4 regions of the Methylocystis sp. IM3 genome follow, and region 2 is predicted to be linked to each of the others. Evidence: predicted binding sites of a transcription regulator. Region 2 holds the regulator's gene; each other region holds the start of a gene.
What was found. The regulator PhoB, encoded in region 2, activates phosphate uptake and scavenging genes when phosphate is short. The targets are predictions, from matches to a motif close to TGTCATNNANCTGTCAT.
Positions count from the first base shown of each region.

Region 1: a site for PhoB is predicted at 2,373-2,389, ahead of WOC76_RS14090 (DUF2794 domain-containing protein). Genes of this name have one in related genera too.
Region 3: a site for PhoB is predicted at 1,516-1,532, ahead of WOC76_RS03645 (pyruvate kinase). Genes of this name have one in related genera too.
Region 4: a site for PhoB is predicted at 1,575-1,591, ahead of WOC76_RS11255 (DUF47 domain-containing protein). Genes of this name have one in related genera too.

Region 1 covers NZ_JBBPBZ010000002.1:2,477,615-2,481,467, reverse strand. Annotated here, with positions in the region: gene prmC (peptide chain release factor N(5)-glutamine methyltransferase) at 1-97, opposite strand, end outside; gene htpG (molecular chaperone HtpG) at 104-2,002, opposite strand; gene WOC76_RS14090 (DUF2794 domain-containing protein) at 2,452-2,868, shown strand; gene WOC76_RS14085 (Bax inhibitor-1/YccA family protein) at 2,926-3,696, opposite strand.
Region 2 covers NZ_JBBPBZ010000002.1:143,564-147,416, reverse strand. Annotated here, with positions in the region: gene pstA (phosphate ABC transporter permease PstA) at 1-823, shown strand, start outside; gene pstB (phosphate ABC transporter ATP-binding protein PstB) at 825-1,607, shown strand; gene phoU (phosphate signaling complex protein PhoU) at 1,621-2,352, shown strand; gene phoB (phosphate regulon transcriptional regulator PhoB) at 2,349-3,095, shown strand; gene WOC76_RS02430 (GcrA family cell cycle regulator) at 3,126-3,671, opposite strand.
Region 3 covers NZ_JBBPBZ010000002.1:399,683-403,535, reverse strand. Annotated here, with positions in the region: gene WOC76_RS03650 (beta-galactosidase) at 1-1,447, opposite strand, end outside; gene WOC76_RS03645 (pyruvate kinase) at 1,610-3,076, shown strand; gene WOC76_RS03640 (CorA family divalent cation transporter) at 3,108-3,853, shown strand, end outside.
Region 4 covers NZ_JBBPBZ010000002.1:1,914,492-1,918,344, forward strand. Annotated here, with positions in the region: gene WOC76_RS11235 (class I SAM-dependent methyltransferase) at 1-108, shown strand, start outside; gene WOC76_RS11240 (ETC complex I subunit) at 294-605, shown strand; tRNA gene WOC76_RS11245 (tRNA-Arg) at 618-694, shown strand; gene WOC76_RS11250 (DUF2865 domain-containing protein) at 781-1,524, shown strand; gene WOC76_RS11255 (DUF47 domain-containing protein) at 1,627-2,271, shown strand; gene WOC76_RS11260 (inorganic phosphate transporter) at 2,282-3,280, shown strand; gene WOC76_RS11265 (NUDIX hydrolase) at 3,277-3,750, shown strand; gene metC (cystathionine beta-lyase) at 3,716-3,853, opposite strand, start outside.

The DNA of each region.
Region 1 (3,853 bases), 2.3 Mb from region 2:
CGCCGCTGTCGACGAGACAGGCGACGACGCGCGCCACGGCTTCGCCGCGCGAGGGCGCCTGTGACGCCGCCGGAGAGGACGCAAGGTCGCCGCGCACTGTCCCTTACGCGTTTCTGGCGATGAGGGCGCTCAGCCGACGCGCGAAGGCCGCGGGGTCGACGGGCGAGTCGCCATCGGCGATACGCGCCTGATCGAGCAGAAGATGCATAGCATCCGCAGCGCCGTCGCGACCGCTGCCGCGCAAGACGGCGGCAATCGAGACGATGGCCGGATGCTTGGCGTTGATCTCGAGAATGGGCTTGCCGAGCAACCCCTTCTGTCCGCTCTCGGCGAGAAGGCGCGCCAGCTGCCGGTCGAGGCCCTTTTCGGAGGCGACGAGACAGGCGGCGCTCTCGGTGAGGCGCGTCGAGACGCGCACATCCTCCACCTCTTCGCCGAGCGTGTCCTTGAGGGCCGCGACCAGCTCGCCGACGTTCTCAGCTTCGGGCGGGGCTTCTTTGGCCGCGTCTTCGACGAGCGGAACGAGGTCGATGTCGGCCTGTCCCTGGGTCACCGACTTGAAGGGCTTGCCCTCGAAGCCGAGCGCGCTCGTGACCCAGAAGGCGTCCACCGCATCGTCGAGCAGCAGCACTTCCACGCCTCTCGCCCGGAACCCCTCGAGCTGCGGACTCGTCGCGAGCCGTTTCGCATCGTCGCCGGTGATGTAATAGATCGCCGTCTGATTCTCGCGCAGATCGGCGACATAGTCCTTGAGCGTGCGGGTCTTGCCTTCGGACGTCGTCGAGGCGAATCGGGCGATCGCGAAGATGCCGTCGCGGCGGCTCGGATCTTCGTGCAGGCCCTCCTTGATGACGGCGCCGAAATTCTCCCAGACCGTGGCGAATTTCTCAGGCTCGTTCTCGGCGAGCTTGCCGAGCTCCTGCAAAAGCCGGGTCGCAACCGCCTTGCCGATCGCGGCGAGGACAGGGCTCTTTTGCGCCATCTCGCGCGAGACGTTGAGCGGAAGGTCGGCGCTGTCCACCACGAGCCGCACGAAACGCAGCCACGCCGGCAGCAGTTCGACGTCACGCGAGATCAGCACGCGGCGCACATAGAGCTTGGACTTGCTCTTGCGGCTCGGCTCGAAGAGATCGAAGGGGCGCGCGCCCGGGACGAAAGCAAGGACCGTATATTCGGTGCGTCCCTCCGCGCGCCAATGCGCGACCAGCGCCGGCTCGTCGAAGGCCCCCGACAGTTGCCGGTAGAAGTCCGTATATTGCTCGGGCGTAATCTCGGATTTGGGCTTGGTCCACAGCGCCACGCCGTCGGCGATGCGTCGGGGCTCCTTGCCCGGCTCCTCGATGAGGTCGATCGGCGTCGAGACCGCGCCGGAATGCTCGCGCACGATGTTCTCGATTCGCCAGGGCTCGAGGAACTCGTCGCTCTCGGCGTTGAGATGCAGCGTGACGCGGGCGCCGACCTGCGGCGCGTCCGCGAGCGCGAGCGGCGCGATCGAATAGGTTCCCTTGCCCTGGGACGACCAGAGCCAGGCCTCGCTCTCGCCGGCCCGGCGGGTGGCCACCTCGACGAGGTCCGCCACCATGAAGACGGAATAGAAGCCGACGCCGAATCGCCCGATCAGCGACGAGCCCTCGGCGGCAGTTTCCTTGCCGAGTTTTTCGAGAAAGGCGCGGGTGCCGGAGTTGGCGATGGCGCCCAGCGCGCTGATGAGCTCCTCGCGCGACATGCCGACGCCATTGTCCGCGACAATGATCTGGCGCTTCGCCTTGTCCAGCGTGACGGTGATCAGCGGCGCGCCCGCTTCAGCCGCGAGCTTCTCGTCGGAAAGCGACTCGTAGCGCAGCTTTTCGCAGGCGTCGGCCGCGTTCGAGATCAGCTCGCGCAAAAATACCTCGCGCTCCGAATAGACGGAGTGCGTCATCAATTCGAGGAGCTGCGCGACATCCGCTTCAAAGCCATACTGGGCGGCTTGCGGCGCTTCGGTAGCAGCGTCGTTCGTCATGGGGTCTCCAAAATCGCGAATCGGCTCCGTGCGAGAGCCCTCTGGCAAGAACACGAACGCGGCCGCCTCGGGCCGCGCAATTTCAAATTCGTCATTCGGGGCGGAAATACAAGGCGTCGGCCCGAAAAGACAGGGTCGGCGCGGGATTGCTCCCGGCCGACCCGTCCATCGCCACGACGTTTGATGACTTGCGGCCGCACGATCCCGGGGGGCTGGGGGGCTGACGAAAACCGGAAAAGCGCGTCCAAGCCTGTCGCGGCAATGAGAGGAGATATTGTCCAAGTGGTTTGACATGCAAGGGGCTCAATGCAGGCGGAATTGTGAAATTTCTTTTTTACGGATAAGCTTAAGATGATGGTTTGTCGCCCTTGCGACAGTGTTGCGACAAGAGGGCTTGCCCTGAGGTCGTCATCGCGCAAACATGACAGAAGACAGCGGGAGAAGTTCGCATGGCGGAGTCGGAGACGACGGAGCCGAGCCGTTCTCGCCCAGCCTTGGTTGTCGTGGCTGGGTCCGGCCACGCGGGGCGGGGCGATCAATCGGGACCATCGGCTCGGGCGCCCGCCCAGGTGTGTTTCGACCGACGCGAGTTGAACCTGCTCTTCAATCTTTACGGCGCGAAGGTCGCGGCCGGCGAGTGGCGGGACTACGCGCTGGACTTCACCCCCGCCAAAGCCGTCTTTTCCATTTTCCGCCGTTCGAGCGAGGCGCCGCTCTACCGGATCGAGAAAAATCCAGAGCTTGCCCGCAAGCAGGGAGCCTATGCCGTCATCGCGGCCTCCGGCCTGGTGATGCGCCGGGGACACGATCTATCCCGCGTGTTGCGCGCGCTCGACCGCGGCCTGCGACTGGTCGGCGCGGAATAGCCAATAAAAAAGCCCCGCGCTTGGGCGGGGCTTTCGGTTTCGTCTGACGTCACTCCGTCAGTCGTTGCGCTGGCCGAAGAGGAACAGCAGCGACTGGAACATGTTGATGAAGTCGAGGTAGAGCGACAACGCGCCGAAGACGCTCTTCTTCTGGGCCACCTCGTAGCCGTCGCCCTCGTAATACATGTCCTTGATGTTCTGCGTATCCCAGGCGGTGAGGCCCGAGAAGATCAGAACGGACAGGATCGAAAGGGCAAACTGAAGGCCGCTCGACTGGAGGAACAGATTGACCAGTCCCGCGATGACGAGACCCCAGACGCCCATCACCAGGAAGGAGCCGAAGGCCGACAGATCGCGCTTCGTCATGTAGCCGTAGATGCTCAAACCGCCGAAGGCCGCCGCCGTGATGAAGAACACGCGGGCGACGGATGCGCCGGTGAAGACCAGCAGCAGCGAGGACATGGACAGGCCCATGACCGCGGAAAAGGCCAGAAACAGGTTCCTCGCCGTGGCGGCCGACATGACGTTGGCGCGCGCGCCCATGATGAAGACGAAGGCGAGCGGCGACAGAATCACGACCCAGCGCAGCGGCGTCGTGAAGAGCATCTGGCCGAAGGGCGACAGCGCCACCAGCTTGCCGCCGACGAACTGCGGGTTCGCCAGCATGAACGTGCCGAGGGCGACGAGGCCCGTCACGGCGAGGCCAAGCGTCATGTAATTATAGACGCCGAGCATATAAGCCCGCAGGCCCTCGTCGATCTCGGCCGTGGTCGACCGGGCGACCCCGCGGCCGTAGCCGAAGCTCGAGTTGCGGTCGTAGTGAGACATAGCGATCCTCTCGATCTCCGAGGCCCAACGGGCGTGCGGATTTTCGCCCTCGCCCGTGGCCTCAACCATTATGGCTTCCAGCAATATGGCTTGGCCCGAATTGGGTGGCAAGGCGGGTGCGGATGAACTCTTGTTAAGGTGGCGCCTTGCTTAACGG
Region 2 (3,853 bases):
GCGCCGCCGACGCAACGCCATGGCGACGAGTCTCGCCTGGGCGGCGGCGCTGTTCGGGCTCTCCTGGCTCTTTCTCATTCTCGGCGCCCTTCTCTATGAAGGTCTGCGCGGCCTCTCGCCCGCCGTCTTCACGCAGATGACCCCGCCGCCCGGCAGCCGGGGCGGCCTCATGAACGCGATCGGCGGTTCGCTGTCGATGACGGCGATCGGCGTCGCCATCGGCGCGCCGCTCGGAATGCTCGCGGGAACCTACATGGCCGAATATGGCCGCAAGACGAAGCTCGCGACGGTGGTGCGCTTCGTCAACGACATTCTGCTCAGCGCGCCGTCGATCGTCATCGGCCTCTTCGTCTATACGATCATCGTCGCGCCGATGGGGCATTTCTCGGGAATTGCAGGCGCCGTGGCGCTGTCGCTCATCGTCATTCCGGTCGTGCTGCGCACCACGGAAGACATGCTGCTGCTCGTCCCCGGCTCGCTGCGCGAGGCGGCGGCCGCCCTCGGCGCGCCGCGCGCCGTGATCATCTCGCGCGTCTCCTATCGCGCCGCCAAGGCGGGCATCGTGACGGGCGTGCTGCTCGCGGTCGCCCGCGTCTCCGGCGAAACGGCGCCGCTGCTCTTCACCGCGCTCAACAATCAGTTCTGGTCGAGCGACCTCAACGCCCCGATGGCGAGCCTGCCGGTCGTCATCTTCCAGTTCGCGCTCTCACCCTACAAGGACTGGCAGCAGCTCGCCTGGACAGGCGCGCTGCTCATCACCGCCGCCGTTCTCACCCTTTCGATCATCGCCCGCGCGCTGAGCGCCGGCCGCAGGAAGTCCTGACATGAACGCCGCCGCTCAAACGCACGCCCCGGCCCCGAAGGTTTCGGTCAAGGGCCTCGATTTCTTCTACGGCAAGACCCGCGCGCTCAAAGACATCTCGCTCACGCTCACGACGAACCGGGTCACCGCCTTCATCGGTCCCTCGGGCTGCGGCAAGTCCACGCTGCTGCGCGTCCTGAACCGCATGTACGATCTCTACCCCGGCCAGCGCGCCGAGGGCGAGGTGCTGCTCGACGGCGAGAACATCCTCGATCCGGCGGTGGACGTGAACGCGCTGCGCGCGCGCGTCGGCATGGTGTTCCAGAAGCCGACGCCCTTTCCGATGACGATCTACGAAAACATCGCCTTCGGCATCCGCCTCTACGAAAAGCTGCCGCGCGCCGAGATGGACGATCGCGTCGAGGCGGCGTTGCGCGGCGCGGCGCTCTGGGACGAGGTGAAGGACAAGCTGCACACGAGCGGCCTCGGCCTCTCGGGCGGCCAGCAGCAGCGCCTCTGCATCGCGCGCAGCGTCGCGGTGCAGCCCGAGGTAATCCTCTTCGACGAGCCCTGCTCGGCGCTCGATCCAATCTCCACCGCGAAAGTCGAGGAGCTGATCGAGGAGCTCGCCGCCGATTACACGATCGCCATCGTCACCCACAACATGCAGCAGGCGGTGCGCGTTTCGGATTATACGGCCTTCATGTATCTCGGCGAGCTTGTCGAATTCGGCGACACCGACGAGGTCTTCAACAAGCCGCGCGAGAAGCGCACGCAGGATTACATCACCGGCCGGTTCGGTTGAGGAAGGGAACGCGATGAGCGAACATATCGTCAAGTCCTACGACCGCGACCTCGAGGCGCTCGGCCGCCGGATTTCGGAAATGGGCGGCGTCGCCGAGAAGATGCTGGCCGAGGCCATGGACGCCTTGTCCATGCTCGACGTGGAGCTCGCCCGGCGCGTCGTCGCCAGCGACGCGCGTCTCGACATTCTCCAGCGCGAGATCGAGGAGAACGCCGTGCTCACCATCGCGCGGCGCCAGCCGCTGGCGATCGACCTGCGCGAATGCATCGCGGCGATCCGCATCTCCGGCGACATTGAGCGGATCGGCGACCTCGCCAAGAACATCGCCAAGCGCACGCTGAAAATTGCGACTGAGGCGCGGCTGCCGCGCGCCATCGTCGGCCTGCGGTCGATGCACGAAGTCGCCGCGACGCAGCTCAAGGACGCGCTCGACGCCTATGCGCTGCGCGACGTGGAGCGCGCCCGCGCGGTCTGGGAGAACGACGCCGATCTCGACGCGCTCGAGGACAGCGTGTTTCGCGACCTCCTGACCTTCATGATGGAAGACCCGCGCAACATTTCCTTCTGCACGCATCTTCTCTTCTGCTCGAAGAACCTCGAGCGCATCGGAGACCACACGACGAATATCTCCGAGACGGTCGTCTATCTCGTCACCGGCGAAGCCATGCCGATGGAGCGTCCGAAATCCCGCAGCGGCTCCCTCGACGCCTCCCTGGCCGGCCCGGAGCAAGACATTCCGCAATGAACGACGCCGCCAGCCAGACCATCGCCCGCGAGGCCCGCGGCGACCGCCCGCCGCGCATTCTCGTCGTCGAGGACGAGATCCCGCTCGCGACGCTCCTCGTCTACAATCTCGAAGCCGAAGGCTATCAGGTCGAGCATGTCGACAATGGCGACGAGGCGGAGCTTCGCATCGCGGAGTCGCCGCCCGATCTCCTGTTGCTCGACTGGATGCTGCCGGGCGTCTCGGGTCTCGAAATCTGCCGGCGCCTGCGCGCGCGGGACGTCGCGCGCGACATGCCGATCATCATGCTGACGGCGCGCGGCGAAGAAGGCGAACGCGTGCGCGGCCTGTCCGTCGGCGCCGACGACTATGTCGTAAAGCCCTTCTCCACGCCCGAGCTGATGGCCCGCGTGCGCGCGCTGCTGCGTCGCGCCCGCCCCGAGCGCGTCGCCTCGAAACTGACGGCCGGCGACATCGACCTCGACCGCGAGACGCGGCGCGTGCGCCGCTCCGGCCGCGAGATCCATCTCGGTCCCACCGAGTTCCGGCTGCTCGAATATCTCATGGAGAAGCCGGGCCGGGTCTTCACCCGCGCGCAGCTTCTCGACAGCGTCTGGGGCATGTCGGCCGAAATCGACGAGCGCACTGTCGACGTTCATGTGGGACGCCTGCGCAAGGCGCTCATCCGCGGACGCGAGAAAGATCCGATCCGCACGGTGCGCGGCTCGGGCTATTCCTTCGACGAGACCTTCGGACGGGAATGAGGGACGGCGCCGCCTGTCCCTCGCAAAGGCTCACGCGAAGCGCGGCGCCCTGATCTGGGCGCGACGGCGATCCTGCGCCGGCTGATAGGCGACGCGGGAGTGATGCGCGCAATAGGGACCGGCGCCGATCGGCGACTTCGCGCCGCAGAAGCGGAATTCCGGCGTCGTCGGATCGCCCATTGGCCAGCGACACATCGATTCCCGCAGCTCCATGAGCGTCACGCGCTCCGACAGGGGAATGACGACATCTTCAGGGGCGACGCGCGCGACGACCATGGCCTGCGGCGCATAGGCGAGAGCCACATTGCCGTGAACGGCATGGCCGCCGGCGCGGGGCGCCGCAGCGGCGACGATCTGCGCGGGCGCCGGTTGACGAGCAGCGGCTCCCTTCACCGCCGAGCGGGGACGCGGGGCGGCCGCCGTCTTGGCGCGCTCCGCGAGGCCGAGCCGATGAATCTTGCCGATGACCGCGTTGCGTGTGATGCCGGGTCCAAGCTCCGCCGCCACCTGGCTCGCGCTCAGGCCGTCGCCCCAAAGCTTGCGCAACAGCTCGACCCGTTCCTCGGTCCAAGACATTTTTGACCTCCAAGCGGTCTGTTCGAAGCGGCCGTCAACGGAATCGACTATCCGTCGCTGCGCCGGGACAACCGGCGTCGATGAGACCCGCGTCGAAAACTCGAGAAGCGCCATGCGGGCGAAAAACGCGTCCCGCATCGGCAAAAACTGACGGTCCTTTTGAATCACGGGCGCGAGTCGCT
Region 3 (3,853 bases), 260 kb from region 2:
CTGCGCCCGATCGCCGCAGGGCGCCGACAAGCGCGGGGTCTGCCCGAAACAATCCGGGCGCCAGCACGAAGGCGCGGTTTGCGATCGCCTCGGCGGAAGCCGGGACGACATCGATCGAAAGACCCGCCCGCCGCAGCCCCCGATAAAAAGCGAAAACGAGTTCGAAGTAGGAAAAATCCTCTCCCTGCGGCTCGATATCCCAGGCCCAGACGCTCTCGTAATCGAAGACGAGGGCGACATCCGCGCGCGATGCGGTCACGGGGCCGAGAGTTTCCAGCTCGCGGGCGACGCGCGCCGCTTCGTCGAGGGCTGGCGCCGGCTGGCTGTCGGGCAAGAGCAGGCCTTCGTGCATTTGCTCCTGGGCGAAAGGCGCCTGCCGCCAGCGAAAATAGCTGACGACCTCGGCGCCGGCCGCGAAAGCCTCATGCGTCCAGAGCCTGACCGCGCCCGCCGCCGGCGCCGGATTCCACGGCGCCCAGTTCACGGCGCCCGGCTGCTGCTCCATCACCCAGAAACGGCCGCGCCCGCAGCCGCGATAAAGATCGTGATGGAAAGCCTGATAATCCGGGTCGCCCACGCGCATGTAGCGCAGCTTGAACTCCTCGCTGTTGCGGCTGCGTTCGAGAAAGCCGAGCGGATAGCTGTCCCACGCCGCGGCGTCGAGGTCGTCTCCGACCTTGTGGTGATCGAAGGCGGTGAAGGAGCCCATGAAATTGTGCAGGATCGCGCGCCCCGGCGACAGCCGACGCAAAATCTCCGCCTGCCGCCGGTTGAAGGCCACGACCTGATCCGACGAGAATCGCTGGAAATCGAGCAGATGCGACGGATTGGCTTCCGTCACCGTCAGATCGGGAAGGTCGATGTCGTCGAAGCCGGAAAGCTCCATCGACCAGAACACATTGCCCCAGGCGCGGTTGAGCGCGTCGATGGTCTCGTATTTGCGACGGCACCAGAGGCTGAAGGCGGCGCGCGCCGCGGCGGAATAGCTTTCGACCGTGTCGTGGCAACCGAATTCATTGTCGGTCTGCCAGGCGACGACCGCCGGGAGCCGCCCGAAATGTTCCGCCAGGGCAGTCACGATGCGGTCGCTTTCCCGCGCATAGCCCTCATGGCTGAAGCAATAATGCCGGCGTGAGCCGAATTTTCTCACGCGGCCGTTGCGATCCACGGCCAGCATGTCCGGCATCTTTGCAACGAGCCACCGCGGCGGCGTCGCCGTCGGCGTTCCGAGCACGATGTCCAGGCCTTCGCCATGCAGGACCTCGATGGCGCGCGCCAGCCAGGCGAAGTCGTACTCGCCCTCCTTGGGCTCGAGCCGCGACCATGCGAACTCGCCGAGCCGGACGATATCGAGCCCCGCCTCCTTCATTCTGCGCGCATCCTCGCGCCAGAGGGAAACAGGCCAGTGCTCCGGATAGTAACAGACGCCGAGGCGTGGTCGTGTCATCTGGACAATCGAAAAAGAGGCCGAGCGTGCGGCGGATTCGGATTCAAGATGCGCATTAGAAACGCCGCATGAAGTCTCCATGACAGGAAAGATCGGGCGGCCACGCTGGCGCGGGATCGGCCTCGTCACAAAATTGCAATGGGCGGGACGGAAAAGAGCGCGATGACGCCTCCCTGTGATCCCTGCGCCGCGGAGCTTCGTCGGTTGCGGGACGATGTGGCGGCGCTGCGTCGGGACGTCGCCGACGGCGGCGCCGCGCGTCTGGCGCAATGGGGGCGCGCCGCCCCGGACGCCCGGCTTGGCAATCTCGCCCATTATCTCGCCTTGCGCAGCCGGGACCTCAGCGCCCTGCAATTGCGGCTCTCCGCCCATGGCCTTTCGTCGCTCGGCCGCAGCGAAGCGGATGTTCTGATTTCGCTCGACGCCGTGCTCGCGACCCTGCGGCGCCTCTGCGGCGAGGAGGCGCCCTACCCCTCGGCCGCCGAACGGCGTGCGGGCGAAGATGCGCTCAACCATGCCTGCGCGCAGGTTTTCGGCGAGTCGGACGATCCGCGCCGCACGCGCATCATGGCCACGCTGCCGAGCGAGGCCGCCGACGATCCGCGGCTCGTCGAAGAGCTGCTGCGGGCCGGGATGGATTGCGCGCGGATTAACTGCGCCCATGACGACAGGCTGGCATGGGAGCGCATGATCGAAAACATTCGCGCCGCCGCGCAGCGGCTCTCTCGCCCGTGCCCGATCCTCATGGACATTGCCGGACCCAAGCTCAGGATCGCCGACGTGCAGGCGCCCGAGAAGTATCGCCTGCATCAGGGCGAGCGGCTGCGCCTCGTAAGGCGCCTCGCTGGCGACGAGGGTCCGGTTTCCTTTTCGATCAACATGCCCGAGGTCGTCTCGCAACTCGGGGCCGGCTCGAAAATCGCCTTCGACGACGGAAAGGCGCTCGGAAAGGTCGTCGCCGTCGAGGGCGCGGACGCGGTCGAAATCGAAATCGTCGCGGCGCGGGCGAAGGGGCTGAGGCTCAAACGCGACAAGGGCGTCAATTTCCCCTCCACCGACCTCGACCTCGCCCCGCTGACGGCGAAGGATTTCGCCGATCTGGACATCATCGCCCAGCGGGCGGACCTCGTCGGGTTTTCCTTCGTCCAGCGGGCGGAGGATGTGAGGCTTCTGCAAACGGAGCTCGCGGCGCGGCGCGGCGACGCGCGGCCGCAGACCCTCGTGCTGAAGATCGAGACGCCGCTTTCCGTGCGCAATCTCCCGCAGCTCATCGCGCAGGCGGCCGCGCGCCATCCGACCGCCGTCATGATCGCGCGCGGCGACCTGGCCGTGGAGCTAGGCTTTGCGCGTCTCTCCGAAATACAGGAGGAAATTCTCTGGCTTTGCGAGGCGGCCCATGCGCCCGTCATCTGGGCGACCGAGGTGCTCGACCGACTCGTGCACGAGGGCGTGGGCAGCCGCCCGGAGACGACCGACGCGGCGATGGCGCAACGGGCCGAATGCGTCATGCTCAACAAGGGCGCCTATCTGTCCGACGGCGTGCGATTTCTCAGGAGCGTGCTCGATCGCATGGAGCGGCATCACGCGAAGAAATTCCCCCGCCTGGCGCGCTTGCGCGCCTGGTCGTGACGGGCCGTTCTTTTCCGCCCGCGGGGGTCATATGCTGATGAAAAACATGCGGGCGATCGTCCCCCAACCGGAAATCGCGGGCAGCTTGTGGCTGATGCGCTTCGACGGCGCGGGCGCCCTCCTGCGCGATCGCGCCGACGATGCTGCTTCCTTCAAGCTTCCGGATGAAGGTTTCGTCTGGCTGCACATGGACCTCGCGGATGTCCGCGCGCGGCCCTCGATCAACCAGATCGCCGAATTGTCGGACAATGCGCGCGAGGCGCTCTGCGCGGCGGTCGATCATCAATATCTCGAATATTCGGACGGCTTCGTCAGCGGCGCATTGCTCGACCACGAGCGCACGCTGGCCGGACCGGCCGCGCGCACCGATTACCTTCGCTTCGCCTTCGACGAAAGACTGATCGTCACCGCGCGCCGGCGTCCGATGAATTGCGTCGAGAACGCCCGCATCGCGGTCGAGCGCGGCGCCCGCGTCGAGCAGCCGCTCGCTCTTTTCGAACGGATGGCGGGCGCCATCATGAGCGACCTCGGCCGGATCATCAAAGAGATCGGCGCGGATTTCGACCGCGTCGAAGACCTTCTGATCGATGGGCGCAGCCGTGAGGCACGTTCGTCGCTGGGCTCTGTCCGCCGCGACGCGGTACGCATTTCACGGCAGATCGGCGGTCTGGCCTCGACCCTCGCGCGTCTGGAGGATATCGACGACAATCCGGAGGAGACGCGAGACGACGCCTTGCGGGAAGCGGCGGCGCGGCTCGTGCAGCACACGGAATCGCT
Region 4 (3,853 bases), 1.8 Mb from region 2:
GCGCAGATCGAGGCAAGCTGGAGCGAGGCCATGCTGTCGAGCTTCATGAAACTCGGCGAACGCTATCCCGATATCGGGGCGGAGATTTACATCATCGCCAAAGCTTGATCCGCGGCCAATGGAGGCTCGCGGCCAGCGCAAGGCCCTCGCGCCGCAAGGCGGGCGCAGGGCTGGGCGGCGAAAATCGGGTTGAAAAATCTCCTCGGCCGATTACGAAGGGGGCGAGGGGTTTTCGCCTCGGCGGGGCAAGACCGGGCGGCGCCCGCCGCTTTCGAACAAAGCAAGAGGTTGAAATGACGGCTCGTATCTATCGCCAGTCTCCGAGCGTGACCCAGTCGGGACCGGGATCGGACAAGCCCTGGCGGCTCGATTTCGATCTCGAATCGCCGCGCTCCATCGAGCCGCTGATGGGCTGGACCAGCTCTGCGGACATGAAGCAGCAGATTCGCCTGCGCTTCGTCACCAAGGAAGAGGCCGTGGCCTATGCCGAGCGGACCGGCATTCCCTACCGGGTCGAGGAGCCCAAGCCGGACAACGCCTCGCGCCGCACGGCGTCCTACTCCGACAATTTCCGCACGAATCGCATAGGCTTGTGGACGCACTGAGAGACGGCGTCCGGCCCCGTAGCTCAGCTGGATAGAGCAACCGCCTTCTAAGCGGTAGGTCACAGGTTCGAATCCTGTCGGGGTCGCCAGCGCGACGCGCGCTTCTCCACAAATGACATATTCGCGCGCTCAACTCGGGCAAAGCCGGGCGGGCTGCTGAAAGGGAAGGGCGAGGATGCGGGACCGTCTTGCGGTCTTCCTGGCGCTGGGGCTCGCGCTGTCTTTTGCACCCGCGCCGGGCGCGGCGCAGGGCCTGCTCGAATTCCTCTTCGGCCCCGATCCGACGCCGCAGCAGGCGGCGCCCCGTCCGCGCGAATCGGCTCCCAGCCGCCGCGCCGGGGCGCCAGGGTCCGGAGGCGCCAGACCGGGCGCGGGCTTCGCCTCCGATCCCGGCGCCGGCGGCTTTTGCGTGCGCACCTGCGACGGCTATTTCTTCCCGCTGATCAAATCGACCCGCGCCACGCGCCAGCAGTCCTGTCAGCTTGCCTGTCCCTCGGCGGCCATGGACGTCTATGACGGTTCGACGATCGAGAGCGCCCGGAACCGCAAGGGCCAGCGCTATTCCGCCTTGCCCCGCGCCTTCGCCTTCCGCGACAAGGCGTCCGGCGACTGCGTCTGCAATGATCCGGGAAGCGCCGAAGCCTATTCCGAACGCGCCTCGAAAGACGACCCCACGCTGCAAAACGGCGACATCCTCGTCGAGACGGACGGCGCCTTCGTCTATAGCGGCTCGAAACTCGTGCCGCTCGGCGAGGCCGCCGTCTCGTCCAATCTCCGCAACCGCCTGCGCGCCATGCTGCGCCGCAGCCCGATGACGCCGCCCGTCCTCACCGGAACCATCGCGCCGGCGCCGCCGGCTCTCGAGATCAGCAAGGACGATCAGGCCGGCGTTGCGGCCGCGCGACAGGCGGCGCCTTGATTTCCTGCTTTACAGAAAGCCGGGGCGCGGCTATCCCGCCGGGGCCTTTCGTGACGTTTTTGTGACAAGGCGAGGGTCGTCGGCTCAACGTGGGGGGCGCAAATGCTGTCGTGGTTCCAGGCCCTGATGCCGCGAGAAGAAGGATTTTTCGACCTCTTCGAGCGCCATGCCGAGACGCTCGTGGCCGGCGCCGGGGCGCTGCGCCGGATGCTCGACGGCGGCGAGGGCTATCTGAGCTGCTGCCAGGAAATCCGCCGGCAGGAACACGCCGCCGACGATATCACCCGCGAGGCGCTGCTGGCCGTTCGCCGCACCTTCATCACGCCCTTCGACCGCAGCGACATTCGCGACCTCATCGTGGCGATGGACGACACGATCGACCAGATGCACCAGACGGCGAAAGCGACGCAGCTCTACGAGGTTCGGGAGTTCGACGCCTCGATGCGCCGCATCGGCGACATCATCGTCCAGTCGGCCGAGCTGACGCGCAACGCCCTGCCGCTCCTGCGCGCCATGAGCCAGAACGCCGCCAAGCTCAACGCCTTCAGCGAGGAAATCACCCGCATCGAGGACGAGGCCGACGCCATCCACGATCATGGCCTCAAAGAGCTCTTCCGCCTGCATCGCACGAGTGACCCGATGGCTTTCGTCGTGGGGTCGGAGCTTTACGGCCATCTGGAAAAGGTGGTCGACGGCTTCGAGGATGTCGCCAACCGGGTGACGGGCATCGTCATCGAGCATAGCTGAAAGGTTCAGCATGGCCGACGCACCGCTTCTCCTTTACGCGTTGATCGCGGTCGCGCTGGCCTTCGACTTCCTGAACGGCCTGCACGACGCCGCCAATTCCATCGCCACCATCGTTTCGACGCGCGTGCTGCGGCCGCAATACGCCGTCTTCTGGGCGGCCTTCTTCAATTTCGTGGCCTTTCTGTTCTTCGGCCTCCATGTGGCGCAGACAGTGGGCTCGGGCATCATCTCGCCGCAGATCGTCGACGACAAGGTCATCTTTGGCGCGCTGATGGGCGCGATCTCCTGGAACGTCATCACCTGGGCGCTCGGCATCCCCTCGTCGAGCTCTCACGCGCTCGTCGGCGGCCTTGTCGGCGCCGGCGTCGCCAAGACCGGAACAAGCGCGATCGTCTGGAGCGGCCTCCTCAAGACCGGCTCGGCGATCGTTCTCTCGCCGGCGCTCGGCTTCGTTCTGGCGCTGCTGCTGATTCTCGCGGTTTCCTGGATTTTTGTGCGCCGCACGCCGCTCGCGGTCGATACGCTGTTTCGGTCGCTACAATTCGTTTCCGCCTCGCTTTACTCGCTCGGACACGGCGGCAATGATGCGCAGAAGACGATGGGGGTCATCGCCGTACTGCTCTATTCGCATGGCGTCTATGGCGGCGACTTCAAGGTGCCGTTCTGGGTGGTGCTGACCTGCCAGGCGGCGATGGGACTGGGCACGCTCTTCGGCGGCTGGCGGATCGTTCACACCATGGGCTCGAAGATCACGCGGCTGACGCCGATGCAGGGCTTTTGCGCCGAGACAGGCGGCGCGATCACCCTATTTCTTGCGACGGGCCTCGGCATTCCGGTGTCGACGACGCACACAATCACCGGCGCCATTGTGGGCGTCGGCGCGGCGCGGCGGGTCTCGGCGGTGCGGTGGAGCGTCGCCAAGGACATCGTCATCGCCTGGATCGTAACCATGCCGATGTCGGCCTTCATCGCCGCGGCTTTTTACACGGGCGCGAGTTTCTTTGGATGAAGCAGGCGAAGAAGGAGCCGAAGGCCAAGAAGAAGAGCGAGCGGCCCTCCACGCCACGTCTGCAATATGGGGCCTTGCCGTGGCGCGTGAGCGAGGAGCATGGCCTGGAAATCCTCCTTGCGACCTCGCGCGACACCAAGCGGTGGGTCATTCCCAAGGGCTGGCCGATGAAGGGCCGCAAGCCCCACATCGTCGCGGCCATAGAGGCGCAGCAGGAGGCGGGGCTTCACGGCAAGATTGAAAAATCGAGTCTTGGCGTATTCGACTACGAAAAACGGATGAAGGGCGGCGGCCTCGTGGAGTGTCGGGTCGAGGTTTACGCGCTGCGTGTGGAGCGGCAGCGTAAGAAATGGCCGGAGAAGGGGCAGCGCGTCACTTACTGGTTCCCCTTCGCCGTCGCGGCGGGACAGGTGGACGAGCCCGGCCTGCGCGAGATTATTCTGGCCTTCGGGAAATCAGTGAAGCCTTGAGGGAGAGGGCGTCCCCAAGCCTGGCGAAGCCCGCGTCAAGATCGTCCTTCAGGTCGGCGACATCCTCGAGCCCGATCGAGAAGCGCAGGGCCGGGCCTTCTGG